2 regions of the Bradyrhizobium sp. TM233 genome follow, and region 1 is predicted to be linked to the other one. Evidence: predicted binding sites of a transcription regulator. Region 1 holds the regulator's gene; the other holds the start of a gene.
The links. The regulator PhoB, encoded in region 1, activates phosphate uptake and scavenging genes when phosphate is short. The targets are predictions, from matches to a motif close to TGTCATNNANCTGTCAT.
Positions count from the first base shown of each region.

Region 2: the regulator PhoB is predicted to act here: its motif matches at 1,973-1,989, upstream of phnC (phosphonate ABC transporter ATP-binding protein).

Region 1 is NZ_BTIG01000001.1:1,016,008-1,022,896, forward strand. Features, by position in the region: gene AABA86_RS04855 (aspartate aminotransferase family protein) at 1-697, opposite strand, end outside; gene AABA86_RS04860 (GcrA family cell cycle regulator) at 1,154-1,666, shown strand; gene phoB (phosphate regulon transcriptional regulator PhoB) at 1,906-2,613, opposite strand; gene phoU (phosphate signaling complex protein PhoU) at 2,636-3,352, opposite strand; gene pstB (phosphate ABC transporter ATP-binding protein PstB) at 3,364-4,182, opposite strand; gene pstA (phosphate ABC transporter permease PstA) at 4,179-5,030, opposite strand; gene pstC (phosphate ABC transporter permease subunit PstC) at 5,035-6,024, opposite strand; gene pstS (phosphate ABC transporter substrate-binding protein PstS) at 6,165-6,889, opposite strand, start outside.
Region 2 is NZ_BTIG01000001.1:856,146-863,034, forward strand. Features, by position in the region: gene phnD (phosphonate ABC transporter substrate-binding protein) at 66-1,001, opposite strand; gene phnC (phosphonate ABC transporter ATP-binding protein) at 1,064-1,873, opposite strand; gene AABA86_RS04095 (transferase hexapeptide repeat family protein) at 2,048-2,707, shown strand; gene AABA86_RS04100 (alpha-D-ribose 1-methylphosphonate 5-triphosphate diphosphatase) at 2,704-3,897, shown strand; gene AABA86_RS04105 (DUF1045 domain-containing protein) at 3,916-4,614, shown strand; gene AABA86_RS04110 (hypothetical protein) at 4,618-5,211, opposite strand; gene AABA86_RS04115 (selenium-binding protein SBP56-related protein) at 5,295-6,695, opposite strand.

The DNA.
Region 1 (6,889 bases):
AGGCGAACAGATCACCACTGCGGCCCATGCCGGTCTGCACCTCGTCGAAGGCGAGCAGCAGGCCCTTCTCATCGCAAAGCTGGCGCAACGCCTTGAGGAAGGTCGGCGTTGCCGAACGCACGCCGCCCTCGCCCTGGATCGGCTCGATCAGGATGCCGGCGGTCTCCGGACCGATCGCCTTCTTGACGGCCTCGATGTCGCCGTGCGGCAGCTGGTCGAAGCCATCCATGGGCGGGCCAAAGCCTTCGAGATATTTTGCAGATCCGGTCGCGGCGAGCGTTGCCAGCGTACGGCCGTGAAAGGCGCCTTCGAAGGTGATGATGCGATAACGTTCCGGATGCCCCTTGGAGAAGTGATGATGGCGGACCAGCTTGATCACACCCTCCAGCGCTTCGGCCCCCGAATTGCAGAAGAACACGAAGTCGGCAAAGCTCTCGTTGCAAAGCCGGTTGGCGAGCTTCTCGCCATCCGGGCTCTGGAACAGGTTCGACATGTGCCAGAGCTTCGTCGCCTGCTCCTGCAACGCCTTGATCAGATGCGGGTGGCAATGGCCGAGCGCATTCACAGCCACGCCCGAGGTGAAATCGAGATAGCGATCGCCATTGGTCGCGATCAGCCAGCAGCCTTCGCCGCGCTCGAAGCCGAGGTCGGCTCTGGCGAAAACGGGGAGCAAATGCGGCGCTGCGCTGTTAGTCATGATGTCACTTGAATGTTGCGGACGGTGTGACGCGTGCATTGCGCAACGCACCATCGACCGGCCCGGAAAACGAAACGTGCCGCCTTTTAAGGGCGGCACGCGCGACTATCTTATGCCTGGCAAGACGGGTGTCAATGCCGCCCGGAAAGCCTCGCGAAACGCTGAATCCGTAGTCTTGCGGTGCCGATTTTGCGGGTTTTCACCACGGAACATGTGGAAGCGAGTCGGCGGACTCTTGCGCGGGAGTCACGCCATATTGTAGCGTTTGGATTGTCAGATACGACATCTCGTGCAGCGGTTCTGATCCCAAGAGTCCTCATGTACCGGCGTAAACGTTCGGGCGTCAGTCACGCGCCCGGCGAGCCTTAAGGGATTCTGACGGCACGGGTTTTTGAAGGCTTAGGCAATCGCTGCGAGGCCCCAGGATGGCTGGCGCGTAGCGAGGGAAAGGGTGCAATGACGGTTTTGACCTGGTCCGACGATCGCGTCGAGCAGCTGAAAAAGCTCTGGGAGGCCGGACTTTCGGCCAGCCAGATCGCAGCTGAGCTCGGCAATGTGACCCGCAATGCCGTGATCGGCAAAGTGCACAGGCTCGGTCTGTCCGGCCGTGCCAAGAGCCCTTCATCGGCAGCGCCCCGGCCGCGCAAGGCGCGTCCCGCGCAGCACATGATGCGGGTGACCCGCCCCATTGCGCGCGGCAACACCGCGCTGGCGCAGGCCTTCGAGGTCGAGGTGGAGGCTGAACCCGTCACCTACGACAACGTGGTGCCGATGAGCCAGCGGCTGTCGCTGCTCGAGCTGAACGAGGCGACCTGCCATTGGCCGGTCGGCGATCCCTCCAGCCCGGATTTCTTCTTCTGCGGCGGCCGGGCGCTGTCCGGCCTGCCCTACTGCGCCCAGCACTCGCGCGTGGCCTATCAGCCGGCGGCGGATCGCCGGCGTGCCCCGGCAAAGCCGGGCCCGCGGTGAGCGGATTTAGCTGATCGCAAAGACGGCAGCCGTCACACGACGGCGCCTCAACCAACTCGGTGTCATCCCCGCGAACGCGGGGATCCATAACCACAGGGCGCAGTTGTCGCGCGAGATGGTCACTCCGAGTCTTCGCCAAATCACTGCCTGTGGTTATGGGTCCCGGATCTGCGCTGACGCTTGTCCGGGACGACGCTGAGTGTGAGGCGACAGCCCACCAACTCCAGCGCTTGCAAACCCTACGCCTGCTCCGCCTTCGCGAAGCGGTCGTCCAGCGCGTAGCCGGCACCGCGGACGGTGCGGATCGGGTCCTGCTCGCGGCCGAGATTGAGCAGCTTGCGCAGGCGGCCGATATGGACGTCGACGGTGCGCTCGTCGATGTAGATGTCGCGGCCCCAGACGCTGTCGAGCAGCTGCTCGCGCGAGAACACGCGGCCGGGATGCTCCAGGAAGAACTCCAGCAGGCGATATTCGGTCGGACCGAGATCGATCGGCCGGCCCGAGCGCGCCACGCGGCGCTTGTCGCGATCGAGCTCGATGTCGCCATAGGCCAGCACTGTCGCGAGCCGCTCAGGACTGGCGCGGCGCAGCAGGCCCTTCACGCGGGCGAGCAGCTCCGGCACCGAGAACGGCTTGACGATGTAGTCGTCGGCGCCGGTCGCAAGTCCCCGCACCCGCTCGCTCTCCTCGCCGCGCGCGGTGAGCATGATGATCGGGAGCTGCTTGGTGTCGGGCCGGGTCCGCAGCCGGCGGCACAGCTCGATGCCCGACAGGCCCGGCAGCATCCAGTCGAGCACGATCAGGTCCGGGATGTGTTCCTTGAGGCGGGTGTCGGCGTCGTCGCCGCGCATCACCGTCTCGACGTCATAGCCGTCGCCTTCGAGGTTGTAGCGGAGAAGCTCGGTGAGAGCTTCCTCGTCCTCAACCACCATAATGCGTGCGCCCATGGTGTCGTCGCTCCTTAAGACTTCAGGTATTCGGGATCGTGGTGGCGAAGGTGGTCATGTCGCCCTTCGGCCGCTTGTCGGTCATCGCCTGGCCCTCGATCATGTAGAACACGGTCTCGGCGATGTTGGTGGCGTGGTCGCCGATCCGCTCGATGTTCTTGGCGCAGAACATCAGATGGATGCAGAACGAGATGTTGCGCGGATCCTCCATCATGTAGGTGAGGAGCTCGCGGAACAGCGAGGTGCAGATCGCGTCGACTTCCTCGTCGCCCTTCCACACCGCCATCGCCGCCGGCAGATCATGTGCGGCATAGGCGTCCAGCACCGACTTGACCTGCTGCTGCACGAGGTCGGTCATGTGCTCCAGGCCGCGGAACAGCTTCAGCGGATGGAAGTCGGTCTCCAGCGCGGCGACGCGCTTGCCCATGTTCTTGGCGAGGTCGCCGATGCGCTCGAGGTCGGTCGCGACGCGCATCGCGCCGACGATCTCGCGCAGGTCCACCGCCATCGGCTGGCGGCGAGCGATGGTGAGCACGGCGCGTTCCTCGATGCGCTTCTGCAACGCGTCGAGCTCGGCGTCGATGGTGACGACGCGCTGGCCGAGCGCGACGTCGCGGCGGATCAGCGCGTCGACGGAATCGACGATCATGCGCTCGGCGATGCCGCCCATCTCGGCGACCAGGCGGGTGAGCTCCTGGAGGTCGGTGTCGAAAGCCTTTGCGGTATGTTCGGTACCCATATTGCGTCTCCTCAGCCGAACCGGCCGGTGATGTAATCCTGCGTGCGCCGGTCGGTCGGCGACGTGAAGATCTTGCTGGTGTCGTCGAACTCGATCAGTTCGCCGAGATACATGAAGGCGGTCTTGTCGGAGACGCGCGCCGCCTGCTGCATGTTGTGCGTGACGATCGCGATCGTGTAGTTCTCGGACAGTTCCTGGATCAGCTCCTCGACCTTGGCGGTCGAGATCGGATCGAGCGCCGAGCAGGGCTCGTCGAACAGGATCACTTCAGGGCGCACCGCGACGGTGCGGGCGATGCACAGGCGCTGCTGCTGGCCGCCGGAGAGCGACAGGCCGGAGGCGTTGAGCTTGTCCTTGACCTCGTTCCACAGCGCGCCGCCGCGCAGCGCCTTCTCGACGCGGTCATCCATCTCGGACTTCGAGATCTTCTCGTAGAGGCGGATGCCGAAGGCGATGTTCTCGTAGATCGTCATCGGGAACGGCGTCGGCTTCTGGAACACCATGCCGACCCGGGCGCGCAGCAGGTTGAGGTCGAGCCTGGGGTCGAGGATGTTGGTCTGGTCCAGCATGAGCTGGCCGGTGGCGCGCTGGCCCGGATAGAGGTCATACATCCGGTTGAAGATGCGCAGCAGGGTCGACTTGCCGCAGCCCGACGGGCCGATGAACGCCGTGACGCGGTTGGCGCCGAGCGTCAGGTTGATGTTCTTCAGCGCGTGGTGCTCGCCGTAATAGAAATTGAGATTGCGCACCGTCACCTTGGCCGGGGCTTCCGGCAGCGGCTGCGAGGCCAGATGGGCGCTGGAACTCATGGATACGGACAGGTCGGTCATTTTGCAGTCCTCTCGGCGCCGAGGATGCGCGCGCCAATGTTCAGGGCAAGCACGGTGAGCGTGATCAGCAGCGCGCCGCTCCAGGCGAGCTGCTTCCAATAGGCGTAGGGGCTCTGGACGAAGTTGTTGATGGTGACCGGCAGATTGGCCATCGTCTTGTTCAGGCCGAGGCTGAAGAACTGGTTCGACAGCGCGGTGAACAGCAGCGGCGCGGTCTCGCCGGCGACGCGGGCGGTGGCGAGCAGCACGCCGGTGATGAGGCCCGAGCGCGCGGCGCGATAGGCGATCCGCTTGATCACCAGCGAGCGCGGCAGGCCCAGCGCCGAGGCCGCCTCGCGCAGGGGATTCGGCACCAGCAGCAGCATGTCCTCGGTGGTGCGCAGCACGACCGGGATCACGATGACGGCGAGCGCGAGCGCGCCTGCGATCGCGGAGAAGCCACGCATCGGCACCACCACCGCGCCATAGATGAACAGGCCGATGATGATCGAGGGCGCCGAGAGCAGGATGTCGTTGATGAAGCGGATCACCGAGGTCAGCTTGTCGTTGCGGCCGTATTCGGCAAGATAGGTGCCGGCGAACAGGCCGAGCGGCGCGCCGATGCCGACGCCGATCACCGTCATGATGATCGAACCGACGATCGCGTTGCGCAGACCGCCTTCGGTCGAGCCCGGAGGCGGCGTATCCGCGACGAAGAGCTCAAGATTGAGGCCGGCCAGGCCGTTGAAGAGCAGCGTGATCAGGATCAGCGCGAGCCAGGTGACGCCGAAGGCGGCCGCGGCGAAGCAGAGTCCGCGGATCACGATGTCCTTGCGGCGGCGACGCGAATAGATCGGATTGAGCGCCATGACGTTACTTCCCCGCCTTCTTGTCCAGCCGCATCAGCATCAGCCGCGCGGCGGCCAGCACAAAGAACGTCAGCACGAACAGCAAGAGGCCGAGCAGGATCAGGCCGGACTGGTGCAGACCGTCGCTCTCGGCGAACTCGGATGCGATCGCCGCCGAGATCGTGGTGCCCGGCGCGAAGATCGATGAGGAGATGCGGAACGAGTTGCCGATGATGAAGGTCACCGCCATGGTCTCGCCGAGCGCGCGGCCCAGCGCCAGCATGACGCCGCCGATGATGCCGACGCGGGTGTAGGGGATCACCACGCTGCGGACGACTTCCCAGGTGGTGCAGCCGACGCCGTAGGCGGCCTCCTTCAGAACCGGCGGCACCGTCTTGAACACGTCGACCGAGATCGAGGTGATGAAGGGCAGCACCATGATGGCGAGGATCAGCGCGGCGTTGAACGTGCTGAGATAGGACGGCGGACCGGCGAAGATCGCGCCCAGCACCGGGACGCCGTCGAAGATCCTGATCATGAAGGGCTGGAAGGTGTTGGCCAGGAACGGGCCCAGCACGAAGAAGCCCCACATGCCGTAGATGATCGAGGGAATGCCGGCGAGCAGCTCGATCGCCATGCCGATCGGGCGGCGCAGCCATTGCGGGCAGAGCTCGGTGAGGAAGATCGCAATGCCGAGACCGACGGGAATGGCGATCAGCATCGCGATGAAGGAGGTGACGAGCGTGCCGTACATCGGTCCGAGCGCGCCGAGCACGGGCGGATCGGCCGACGGCGCCCAGCGCTGTGTCCACAGGAAGGAGAAGCCGTATTCCTTCATCGCCGGGAACGCGCCGACGATCAGCGAGACGATGATGCCGCCGAGGATGAGCAGCACCGAGATCGCGGACAGCCGCGTGATCCAGTAGAAGGTGACGTCGCCGAGCTTGAACGCGCTCAAGGCCTTGGCGCGGTCATACGGTCCGGCGTCGTCGATTACATCGCTCTGAACGGCCATCTCTGCCACGCCGATCCCCTGTGCCCGTTATATACGCTTGTTGTCAGTCTTTTTGTCGGTCTCGCGCTCCGGACGCGGCGCACGCCGATCCGGAGCGGAAGTCTTGCGGGTCCCAGCGCGGCGTCCGGGACAGGAGCACCTTAGCTCTTGATCTCGGCAGCCCAGGTCTTCTCGATCAGGGTCACGACGCCCTCGGGCATCGGGATGTAGTCGAGCTCTTCAGCCGCCTTGCCGCCGCTCTTGAAGGCCCAGCGGAAGAACTTGATGGCTTCCTGCGAGGCCGCCTTGTCGGTGGCGTCCTTGTGCATGAGGATGAAGGTCGCCGCCGTGATCGGCCAGGACTTCTCGCCGGGCTGGTCGGTCAGGATGACGTAGTAGCCGGGCGCCTTGGCCCAGTCGGCGTTGGAGGCGGCCGCCTGGAAGGCTTCGACGGTCGGCTGCACCGGCTTGCCGGCCTTGTTGACGAGACCGGTGTAGGTCAGCTTGTTCTGCTTGGCATAGGCGTACTCGACGTAACCGATCGAGTTCTTGGTCTGGCTGATGTTGCCCGACACGCCTTCGTTGCCCTTGGCGCCGACGCCGACCGGCCACTCGACCGCGGTGCCCTCACCGACCTTGCTCTTCCAGTCCGCGCTGGCCTTGGCGAGATAGTTGGTGAAGTTGAAGGTGGTGCCCGAACCGTCCGAGCGGCGGACCACGGTGATGGCTTCCGAGGGCAGCTTCACGTTCGGATTGAGCTTCTTGATCGCGGCGTCGTCCCACTTGGTGATCTTGCCGAGATAGATGCTGGCGAGCGTCTCGCCGTCGAACACCATCTCGCCGGGCTTCACGCCCTCGAGGTTGACGACGGGGACGATGGCACCCA
Region 2 (6,889 bases), 160 kb from region 1:
GAGGACCCGTCAAAAGAGAAAGAGCCGGGTCCATCGACCCGGCTCCAGTGCGTCGTCCCAGAGAATCAGGACGCCTTCTTCTTACGCAGCGCATCGACGAACTTGATCAGCTCGATCGTGCCATCCCAGTCCTTGGTGGTGGCGGGATGAAAACCCTTCTTCTGGCCGTCCTGGAGGCGATCGAAGGCCGCCTTGTCCTTGGCCGGCGCATCGAAGAACGCCTTCGCGATCGCCGCCTTCGCCTCTTCGGGCAGGTCGGAATTGTAGGCGTAGGGGCCGTTGATGATCGGCGCCGACTTGTGGATGATGCGGAAGTCGTCCTTCTTCATCGCCGAGCCGTCGGCATTCTTCAGCATGCCCTTGGTCAGCATCTGGGCCAGCGTCGAATCGTCGTCGCTGGTCCACTGGTTGGCGGCAACGTCGACCGTGCCCTGCGCCAGCGCCAGCATCGCGTTTTCATGGCTGCCGGTGAAGACGACCTTGCTGAAATAGGTGTCGGCATCCGCGATGCCCATCTTGTCGAGCTCGAAGCGCGGCACGTTGTTGCCGGAGGTCGAGTTCGGGTCGACGAGGCCGAGGTTCTTGCCCTTGAGCTGATCGACGCTCTTGTAGGGGCTGCTCGCCTTGACGAAGAACACCGAGTAATAGCCGGTCGAGCCGTCGGCGTTGATGTCGTTGGCAAAGGCATCGGTCTTGACGCCGGTCAGGCGGGCGCGGGCGAACGAGGCCGAGCCGTAGCTCGCGATGTGGATGTTGCCGGCGCGCTGGCCCTCGATGACGGCGGCGTAGTCGTTGGCGATGCGCAGCGTGACCTTCACGCCCAATTCCTTGGACAGATAGTTCATGAACGGCGCCCAGCGCTCGGTGACGCCCGAGGCGTTTTCGGCCGGAATGACCGCGAAGGTCAGCTCGGGATATTTGGCTTTCCAGTCTTCGGCGAAAGCCGACGAGGCGAAGGCGAGCGCCGCGGCGCCGGCAAGAACGAGTCTACGAGTGATCATGATACCCTCTTCATCGGTTGGGGTCGGTTGACGCAAAAACTTGCAACTCAAACAGGCGCGGCTCAGGCGGCGGCCGCCGTTCCAAGTGCCGGGACGCCCGCGGGCGCCGGGACAGGCTTGGTGCCCATGACGTCTGCGGCTTCGAGATCGTAAAGCTCGCGCGCGACGTGGTCGGTCAGTGCGGCCGGCACGCCGTCGAACACCACCCGGCCCTGCGCCATGCCGATCAGGCGGTCGCAATAGCTGCGCGCCAGATCGAGCGAATGCAGATTGCAGATCACGGTGATGCCGAAGTGCTTGTTGATGCGCAGCAGCGCATCCATCACGATCTTGGTGTTGCGCGGATCGAGCGAGGCGATCGGCTCGTCGGCGAGGATGATGTCGGGCTGCTGCACCAGCGCACGCGCGATCGCGACGCGCTGCTGCTGTCCGCCGGAAAGCTGGTCGGCGCGCTGGGCCGCGAGCGATGCAATGTCGAACTGTTCGAGCGCCGACATCGCCAGCGCCTTGTCCTGCTCGGGCCACACTTGCGACAGCGAGCGCCAGGCCGGCATCGTCGCAAGCCGTCCCATCAGGACGTTGGTGAGGACATCGAGCCGGCCGACCAGGTTGAACTGCTGGAAGATCATGGCTGAGCGCGCCCGCCACTGCCGCAGCTCCTTGCCGCGCAGCGCGGTGACGTCGATGCCATCGAACAGGATGCGGCCCTGCGTCGGCGTCACGAGACGATTGATGGTTCGCAGCAGCGTCGACTTGCCGGCGCCGGACCGTCCGATCACACCGACGAAGCCGCCGGGGGAGACTTGAAACGAAGCGTCGTCCACCGCGGCTTTCGCGCCGAAGCGACACGTCAGACCTTCCACCACCAGCATGCAGGACTCCAGATTAGCTGGAGCCAACCGCTAACGCCCGCGCTTGACACTTGTGTGACACGGGCGTTGCAGTGCGTCGATGCTACACACCTCATCCCCTGTCATCACTGCGTCACGACGTTGTCATCAAGCAGCTCGAAGAGGAACGCCCGCCCTCGCACTTCCGGACGCAACATGGCCGCCAAAACTCTTTCGGTCCAGCCGACCATCGATCCCTCGGCCAAGCTGCATGAGACCAGGCTCGGCGCCTATACCGAGGTCGGCGCGCGCACCATCCTGCATGAAGTGGCGATGGGCGATTACTCCTATGTCGTGAACGATGCCCAGATCACCTACACCACCATCGGAAAGTTCTGCTCGATCGCGGCCATGACGCGCATCAATCCCGGCAATCATCCGATGCACCGCGCGACCCAGGCGCATTTCACCTATCGCTCGAGCGCCTACTTCGAAGGCGAGAATGACGACGCCGAGTTCTTCGAGTGGCGGCGCCAGCATCACGTCCATATCGGCCACGACGTCTGGATCGGCCACGGCGCGATCGTGCTGCCGGGCCGCAACATCGGCACCGGCGCGGTGATCGCGGCCGGCGCCATCGTCACCAAGGACGTGCCGGCCTACACCATCGTCGCCGGCAATCCGGCCCGCATCGTGCGGCGGCGTTTCTCCGAGGAGATCGCCGGACGGCTTGCGCGGCTCGCCTGGTGGGACTGGGATCACGACAAGTTGCGTGAAGCCCTGCCCGATTTCCGCAAGCTCGGGATTGAAGATTTTCTTGCGGCATACGAAGCACGGGCAAGCTCCTCAACCAGCAAACGAAGCGCGGTCGCGTGACAGACATTTTCCTTGAAGGCGGCCGGGCCCTGATCGGCGCCGAATTCGTCGAAACGTCATTGGCGGTGTCCGGACAGGACATCGCGCAGGCCGACGCCTCACGGGGCCGGGCGCGGCTGACAATCGATTCGCGCAACCTGCTGGTGCTGCCCGGCATCGTCGACCTGCACGGCGATGCCTTCGAGCGGCAGATGATGCCGCGCGCCGGTGTCGACTTCCCGATCGACGTCGCGCTCGCCGACAGCGATCGCCAGGCGATCAGCAACGGCATCACCACCGTGTTTCACGCCACGACCTGTTCGTGGGAGCCGGGCCTGCGTAGCGCCGACAATGCGCGCAGCCTGATGGAGGCGATCGAGCGGCAGCGTCCGCAATTCGCCGCCGACACCCGCTTTCATCTGCGGCACGAGACCTACAATCTCGACGCCGAGGCCGAGATCAGCCTGTGGCTCGACGAAGGCCGCGTCGATCTGTTCGCCTTCAACGACCACATGGACGGCACCGTCGCCGACATGGCCAAGCCGCGCAAGCGCAACCGCATGGTGGAGCGCACCGGGCTGTCAGCGGAGGAATTCGACCGGCTGGTCGAACGCGTGGTCTCGCGCGCCGACGAGGTGCCGGCTTCGGTTGCGCGGCTGGCCGCCGTAGCACGCTCGGCCGAGGTGCGGATGCTCTCGCACGATGACGCAACGCCGGCGATGCGCCGGGAGTTTCGAGAGCTCGGCGCTGATATCGCGGAGTTTCCGGTCAACGAGGAGACGGCGCAGGCGGCGGCAAGCCATGGCGATGCCATCGTCTACGGCGCGCCGAACGTCGTGCGCGGCGGCAGCCACACCGGCTGGACCAAGGCCGCCGACATGATCGCCAAGGGGCTCTGCTCAGTGCTGGCGTCGGACTATTATTATCCCGCGCAGCTGCTCGCCGCGTTCCGCCTCGCCGCCGATGGCGTGCTGCCGCTGACGGAAGCCTGGAATCTGGTCTCCGCCGGCCCGGCGCGTGCCACCGGCCTTGCCGATCGCGGCGTGCTCGCGGAAGGTTGCCGCGCCGACATTATGCTGGTCGACGACAGCGTGAAGCTGCGGCCGCGGCTGATCGCGGTGATCTCAGGCGGCAAGCTCGTGCATCTGACCGATGCGACGCGGCTGCTGAGTGCTGTGGCAGCGCCGCGCGAGGCTGTCGTCGCGGCGTAAATTGGTTATGCTGAGGCGATGACAGGTTTTCCCCGCTACGCGATCTATTTTGCCGCAGGCAGCGAGGCCGCACTCTCCCGCTTCGGCGCCGAGCTGCTCGGCTACGATGCCTACACCGGCAACGAGCTGGCGTTTCCCGCCGACGCATTGCGCGTCGCGCCGGACTGGCGCGACGTCAGCGCCGATCCCCGCAAATACGGCTTTCACGCCACGCTGAAGGCGCCGATGGCGCTCGCATCAGACAGGACCGAAGCGGAGCTGATGGCCGCCTGCGCCGCATTCGCCGGCAAGGCACGGCCGCGTCCCGTGATCCGGCCGATCGTGGATTCCATCAGCGGCTTCATCGCCGTCATTCCAGCCGAGCCGGTCGATGCGCTCCAGCGGCTCGCCGCCGATTGCGTCCGCGACTTCGATTCCTTCCGCGCCGCGCTGTCGCCGGACGATCGGGCGCGACGCAAACCCGAGAAACTCAGCGAGCGGCAGCGCGACTATCTCGACCGCTGGGGCTACCCTTACGTGATGGAAGAATTCCGCTTCCACATGACGCTGACGGGGCGGCTGGATGCCGAGCGCCGCGGACCGATCCTGGAGATGCTGAGGCCGCGGTTTGCGACGCTCGGTCTCGAGACGCTGGCGATCGACCGCATCGCGCTGTTTCGGCAGGATGATGCGTCGGCAAGATTCCACATCGTCGACGAGTGGCCTCTGGCGCGATAGACCTCAGCGCCAGCTCGCAAGATTCAACGCGAGCGCCACCGCGCCAACCAGAACGAGGCTGGCCGCCCAGACTGCATCCAGATTGAACCAGCTTCGCGAGACGAACCTCAATCCAAGATGGCGGTAGACCAGCCACGCCAAGCATCCGCCGGCGCCGACCATGGCGGCAACGTGCACCAGGGACACCAGCACCGCCATCCCGAGACTTGTCTTCATCAGCGCGCCCGCCGCCTCATGGCCGGCATCGAATTCGAAGGCCTGGCAGAGCCCGAGATAGATCGGCACGAGCATCAAGGCGGCGCCGTGAGCAATGGCGACGGCAAATGACCAGAGCGCCAATTGCGTCGGCGGAATTCGTGCCAGCGCGCGGGGATGACGCCGCGCGATCAGTCGATAAACGCCGAAGCCGATGACGAGAAGGCTCGCGCCTGTCTGGATCGAACGCTGCCACTCGGCCAGCACGAGCAGGAACGCGAATGGCAGCAGCACGAGAAATGTTGCCAGGAGATGCCCGGCCGACAGGGCCCACAACGCACGAAAGAGCGCGCGCGGGCTCTTGTCCATGAGTCCGGCCGAAACGGCGAGCGGCCATCCCATCCCCGGATTGACTCCGTGATAGAGGCCGCTCGCAACAAGAGCGAGCCACAGCCAGCCAAGCGCCGGGCTCGCGTGCCCACCATCTAGACCGACGGGTAGCAAAAGGAGTCCGTCGAACAATCGCCGCCCTCCAGCCTGATCTGGTGCGCACGATAGCCGTCCGGGAAGCTCACGAAATAGTCCTTGTCGAGCTCGAGGCCGCCGTTGCGACCGACATTGGCCATGACCTCCACGCCCGGAACGCCATCGGGATAGAACTGGTCGTCCCAGGTGGAATAGAGCGAATTGGTCCAGTACACGCGCCGGCCGTCGCGGCTGATCTCGACCATTTGCGGGCCGGCCGCAAAGGACTTGCCATTCGGATGCGCTGTACGGCGTGCGATGCCGCCGATATGGACGGAGCCCGCAAGCTTCGGCTTTCGGGGATCGGTGACGTCGTACTGGCGCATTTCGCCGGTGCCCCAGCACGACACATAGAGAAACCGGTCATCCATCGACAGGTCGATGTCGGTCACCAGCGGTGGCACGGCGCCAAATCCCTGCAGCAGCGGCGGGAGCTTCTCCTTTGGCGCGGGTTCGGGCGGGATCGTTGCCGTCTTCTCGGCATGGAATTTCCCGCCTTCGCGCCACCAGGTCCAGATCGATGCTTCGAGATTGGTGGTGTCGACCACGACGCCCACGAAGCCGTATTCGCGAACCGGATCGTGCGCAGGCCGTACCTCCAGCGCCATCTGATGATTGGCGCCAAGGTCGATGGTCTGCACGTTGCGCCGGGCGCGGAGATCCCAGAAGTGGAGACGATGGCCATATTTATTCGCAAGCAGATCCTCCGGGACGATCCCGTTCTCGAACTGCGGCGGCAAGGCCCATTCGCTCGTCACCATGTAATCGCGCGGCAGATTCCACCAGAAGTCATAATGCAGCGTCTGCGGACCGCGGTCGATCTCCCATCGTCCAAGGACCTCGAACGTCTCGCAATCCATGATGAAGACGCCTGGCGGCCCGTTGGTGCCGTCCTTGCCGCCGCCACCCAGCGTGCTCACGTAAATACCGTCCGGCCCGCAATGGATGGTGTGCGGCCGCGAATAGCCGGTCTTCTTGAAGATTTCCTCGGGCTCGATGATCTTGTGGATCTTGGCTTTGGTCGGATCGGGCTTGGTATCGATGATGTAGATCCGCGACGAACGGATTCCGGGGATGATGAGATAGCGCCGCTCGATGAAGGCATGTCCGGCGAGCGGCGACAGAGCGGAGGAGCAGGCATTCCAGCCGAAGTGGTGAAACTCATCACCCTTGTTGGGCATCGTCACGGTGTGGACGATCTGGCTGTAGGTCGGCGATCCCGGCTTGACGTCGATGACCGCGAGAGCATCCGGCTTCGAGAAATCCGGACTGAGCAGCAACGTGTAGGCGAAGTTCTCCGCAGGTGCTTCCATCGCAAGCCTGGGCGATGCGTGAAATGTGGGATCCGGCCTCATCGTCATGGCACTGCCTCCCTGTTCTGTCGGTTCGCGCAACCTGGCTCGGGATAACGGCATTATGAAGAGGTGTTACACGATGTCTCGAGATGCTCCGCGGGGCCTGGTTGGCGAACGTACCCTACTTCATCGCAGGGCTGCGGGAAACGGCCCGAACCGCGCTAATTCGACGCCTCCAGGCGAAATGGGCCGATGAGATG